2 regions of the Methylosinus sp. R-45379 genome follow, and region 2 is predicted to be linked to the other one. Evidence: predicted binding sites of a transcription regulator. Region 2 holds the regulator's gene; the other holds the start of a gene.
What was found. Region 2 encodes LexA, which represses DNA repair genes until DNA is damaged. Its sites were predicted from a motif close to TGTTCNNNNTGTGTTCNG; they were not measured.
Positions count from the first base shown of each region.

Region 1: the regulator LexA is predicted to act here: its motif matches at 945-962, upstream of A1351_RS21890 (PA0069 family radical SAM protein).

Region 1 covers NZ_LUUM01000302.1:4,922-7,318, forward strand. The annotation lists gene A1351_RS21885 (ATP-binding protein) at 1-716, opposite strand, end outside; gene A1351_RS21890 (PA0069 family radical SAM protein) at 1,135-2,316, shown strand; gene A1351_RS21895 (ribonuclease HII) at 2,396-2,397, shown strand, end outside.
Region 2 covers NZ_LUUM01000286.1:24,623-27,019, forward strand. The annotation lists gene A1351_RS19800 (AsmA family protein) at 1-1,063, opposite strand, end outside; gene lexA (transcriptional repressor LexA) at 1,305-2,009, opposite strand; gene A1351_RS24925 (hypothetical protein) at 2,150-2,397, opposite strand, start outside.

The DNA.
Region 1 (2,397 bases), on a different contig from region 2:
ACGAAATTGCCGCTCTGCAAATCGCGGAACATTTCCGCCTGCCGCCGCTCCATGCCGAGCAGATCGGCGGCGCGCGCCATGTCTATGTCGAGGAAAGTGCGGCCCATGAGAAAATTGGACGCCTCCGCCGCGACATTCTTGGCGAGCTTGGCGAGGCGCTGCGTGGCGATGACGCCGGCGAGACCTCGCTTGCGGCCGCGACACATCAGATTGGTCATGGCGCCGAGCGAGGCTTTGCGCGCCTCGTCCGACACTTCGCCGGCGACGGCGGGCGCGAAGAGCTGCGCCTCATCCACCACGACGAGCAGCGGATACCATTGGTCGCGCTCGGCGTCGAAGAGCCCGCCGAGAAAGGCGGCGGCGGCGTGCATCTGCTGCTCGGCGTCGAGCCCTTCGAGATCGAGCACCACGGAGACGCGGTGCTGGCGGGCGCGCGCGGCGATGCGCGTGAGATCGGCGATGCCGCAGCGGGCGTCCACCACGACATGGCCGTAGCGCTCCGCCAGCGTGACGAAATCGCCCTCCGGATCGATGATCGCCTGCTGCACCCACGGCGCGCTCTGCTCCAGCAGGCGGCGCAGCAGATGCGATTTTCCGGAGCCGGAATTGCCCTGCACCAGAAGGCGCGTCGCCAGCAGCTCCTCGAGATCGAGCGTTGCGACGCCGCCATCGGCGCGGGTCCCGAGATCGATGGAAACCTTGGCGGGCGCCGTCATCGCGGCGCCCTTCCAGCCGTGAAGGGGGGAAAGATCATGGCGCGGAGTCATATCGATTCGCGCCGCGCGTTCAACTGCGTCGCGCAGCCTGTGGACAAGCGCGCGCTGTCGGCGGCGTGCTCCGGGCGCCTTTTCTCCGTTCCATTCTCTTTGTGACCGGCCGCCTCTTTGTGACTGGCTGCGCCGCCGCCGCTTGACTCGGCCTCGTTTGTTCCGTATACGTTCTCTTGTTCGTCAAATGTTCCGAGCGTGCGTAAACAAGTCCCCTAGAGTTGTAAGTAGCCGTTGTAAGCGTCGCATCGAGGCTCGCGGTCGCGAGGCGCCCCAGTGTCGCGCATGGGCGTCTCGCGCCGCGAGCCGAAGCGAGGCCGGCGCCCGGCGAGACGCCGGCCGCAGGGCCGGCAAGGAGATCATCGCCATGGCGAGCTCGGCGAAACGTCTGATCGAGAAATCGGAGAAGAGCGACTGGCGCCGGGCGGCGCAGCTGAGCCGTGAGGCGATCGGCGCGGTCGTGAATTTTTCCAGCGAGGAGCGTCCGATCGTCGATCCGGCGCGGCGGCGCGGGCGTGGCGCGCTCTCCAATGAGAGCGGTCGTTTCGAGCGCGAGCGGCGCGTCGAGACCGATGACGGCTGGAATGGGTTGGAGGAGCTCGGCGAGTTCCACACCAATGTCCATGTCGAGCGGGCGAAGACGATCATCACGCGCAACGACTCGCCGGATATTTCCTTCGAGCGCTCCATCAATCCCTATCGCGGCTGCGAGCATGGCTGCGTCTATTGCTATGCGCGGCCGAGCCACGCCTATATGGGCCTCTCGCCGGGGCTCGATTTCGAGACGGAGATTTTCGTCAAGGAAAGCGCGGCGCAATTGCTCGAGCGCGAATTGTCGGCGCGCAATTATTCGCCCAAGACCATCGCCATCGGCGCCAATACCGACCCCTATCAGCCGCTCGAAAAGCGCTATCGCGTCACCCGCGGCCTGCTCGAGGTGGCGAGCCGCGCCGATCATCCGATCGGCATAGTGACGAAATCCTCGCTGGTCGTTCGCGACATCGACATTCTCGCGCCCATGGCGCGCAAGGGCCTGGTCAAGGTCGCGATCTCGCTGACGACGCTCGATCCGGCCTTGGCGCGGGCGATGGAGCCGCGCGCCGCATCGCCCGAGCGACGGCTCGCAACGATCGAGCGGCTGGCCGAGGCGGGAATTCCGGTCGCTGTTCTGGTCGCGCCGATCATTCCGGCGGTCAATGACGCCGAGATCGAGACCATATTGACGCGCGCCCATGCCGCCGGCGCGCGCGAGGCCGGCTATGTGATGCTGCGGCTGCCGCTCGAGCTGCGCGAATTGTTCAGCGAATGGCTCGTCACCCATTTTCCGGCCAAGGCCCGGCATGTGCTCTCGCTGGTGCGCTCGGCGCGCGACGGCAAGCTCTATGACCCGTCCTTCGATAAGCGCATGACCGGCGACGGCCCCTACGCCTGGATGATCGGACGCCGCTTCGAGCTTGCCGCGCAGCGTCTCGGCTTTTCGCGCACGCGGCTGCGCGCCGATCTGTTCCGGCCGCCCCGCAGCGACGCCGAGCAGCTGAGCCTTTTTTAAAAAGGCGCGTAGGGATCGATTGCTCCGATCCCGCCGCTGTGTTTTTTTCAGTCGCCCCTTTTCGACGAGCCGAGCGAGCAT
Region 2 (2,397 bases):
GGCTCCATTGGCCGTCGGCGCCGGAGAGCGGCGGCAGATCGGCGATCATCGGCTTCAGCGACACGAAATTGCTGGCGAGAGTCGCATGGACGATGGGCTTTTCGCCCTCGTGCCGCAGCGCGAATGTGCCCTCGAACTCATTGTCGTCGGCCGAGAGCTTCACATCGGTCAGCTGAAAATCGCGCAGGCCGACGCTGGCCTTGGCGGAGAGCTGCACATTCTCGAAGGCGCCGGGCAGCGGCGCGCTCACCTTGGCGAGGCCGAGCGCATGGCGCAGCGAGGGCGAAGAGGCGTTGAGCCGCCCCATATAGCGCGGCTTGGCGCCGATCTGGCCGAAGCCTTCCGCCTCCAGCCGCACGCTGTCCGAATCGAGCCGCACAGTGACCGGCGTCTGCTCGCCGCGCAGCAGCGCGCCGGGCTTCAGCACCCAGAGCATGGCGCGCGGCCGCTCGCCGCCCCAGGAGAAAGCGGCGTCGAGCGTCGCCGGCGAGCCGACGGTGCGCCAATCGAGCGTCGCGTCAATGTCCTGCAGCGTTTCCTCGCCGCCCGAATATTTGAGCCTTGCGACGCCGGAGACGATGGAGACGCCGCCGAGCCGGGCGCGATCGGCCTTCTCGGCCGCCGGCGTCGAGGGCCGCGCCGCCGCGGCGCGCACAGCTGCGCCGGACGTGCTCATCGGCTTGCGATCGAGATCGACCTCTATGGCGGGGCGGATGAGCTCGATATCGGCGATTTCCAAACGGCCGGCCAGCAGCGGCAGCAGCAGCACATTGCCGTGCAGCCTCTCCGCCTCGATGGTCAGCGCGGCGGTGGGATCGGCGAAGGCGATGCTGTCTATGGTGATGTGCGGGCGCGGCAGCAGCGAGAAGGTCGAGCGGCCTTTGGCGGCGATGAACAGGCCGGATGAGGCGTTGAGCTGGCCCGAAATCTCCTCGAGCAGCGCATTGGTCGAGAAGGTCCAAGGCGCGAGCGCCGCGCCGAGCGCCACTGCGGCGACGGCGCCGAGAGCGATCAGCCAGCGGCGCGAGAGGCGCGGGAAAGGCAGGCGGCGGCTTTGGCCCAAGGGCTTCGATCCTTCGATTTCGCGCATCGGGCCGGTCGAGTGCGACATTCCATCGTCCATGAAAAAAAGGCGGGGCGGCCACGGGCCGCTGGCGACACAGCGCGCGCCCTCGGCGAGGGCGCGAGACGAGAGCAACATGCCTTTATCGCTCTGCCGCTACGCGAAAAGGCCCGCGCGCCAAAAGCGCGCGAGGCCGGACCATGGCGGCAAAGGGCGGCGAGATCGTGGCGGCGCGAGGCCCTCAGTATTTGCGCAGAAGGCTGACCAGACGGCCTTGGATGCGGACGCGATCAGGCCCGAAAATGCGCGTCTCATAGGCCGGATTGGCGGCCTCGAGCGCTATTGACGCGCCGCGCTTGCGCAGGCGCTTCAATGTCGCCTCCTCGTCGTCGATGAGGGCGACGACGATATCGCCGGTGTCGGCGCTGTCCTGCTTCTTCACCACGACGACGTCGCCGTCGAGAATGCCGGCCTCGATCATCGAATCGCCGCGCACCTCGAGCGCGAAATGCTCGCCGCCGCCGAGCATATCCGGCGGCAGGCTGATGGTGTGGCTGCGATTCTGCAGCGCGGAAATGGGCGTGCCGGCGGCGATGCGGCCCATGACCGGGATCGCCACCTGCTGATCGGACTCGGGCTCGCCGGCCGGGACGGGGCGCACGCGGCCGAGCGCGCCCTCTATGACCGAGGGCGAGAATTTGCCGCCGCGCGCGGCGACGCGGGGCGTCGCCGATTCGGGCAGGCGCAACACCTCGAGCGCGCGGGCGCGATTGGGCAGACGGCGAATGAAGCCGCGCTCCTCGAGCGCGAGAATGAGCCTGTGAATGCCGGATTTGGAGCGCAGATCGAGCGCGTCCTTCATCTCGTCGAAGGAGGGCGGCACGCCAGTCTCCTTCAGGCGCTCATGGATGAAGCGCAGCAGATCGCTCTGTTTCTTGGTCAGCATGGAAGCCCCCCGGCGCCGCCCGCCCGCGTCGCGCCACGTCCGAACCTAGCCATGATGGCGCGGGTTCATAAACAAATCATGAACGGGAGGATAGGCGTTCTCGGTGCGTTCCGCAAGGGAGACTCTTCGGCGGTCCTTGGTCAGGGAGCATGAATGCATTTCCAGTCAGAAACATCGTGATCCAAATCTATTCGGGCTCGCTGAGAACGCCATTCAAGCGATTTATCCCGACTGTTAATGACAAACCACTGCCCTCGGTCATTAACATTGTCCCGTCCCGAAGAACGGAATGGCCCCGCAATCACCCCGTTTTCATACCCCTTTGAGATGACGCTAAACTTGTCGGTATCACAAAACCAATCAGGCCAACCCAATTGCACGCCTCCAG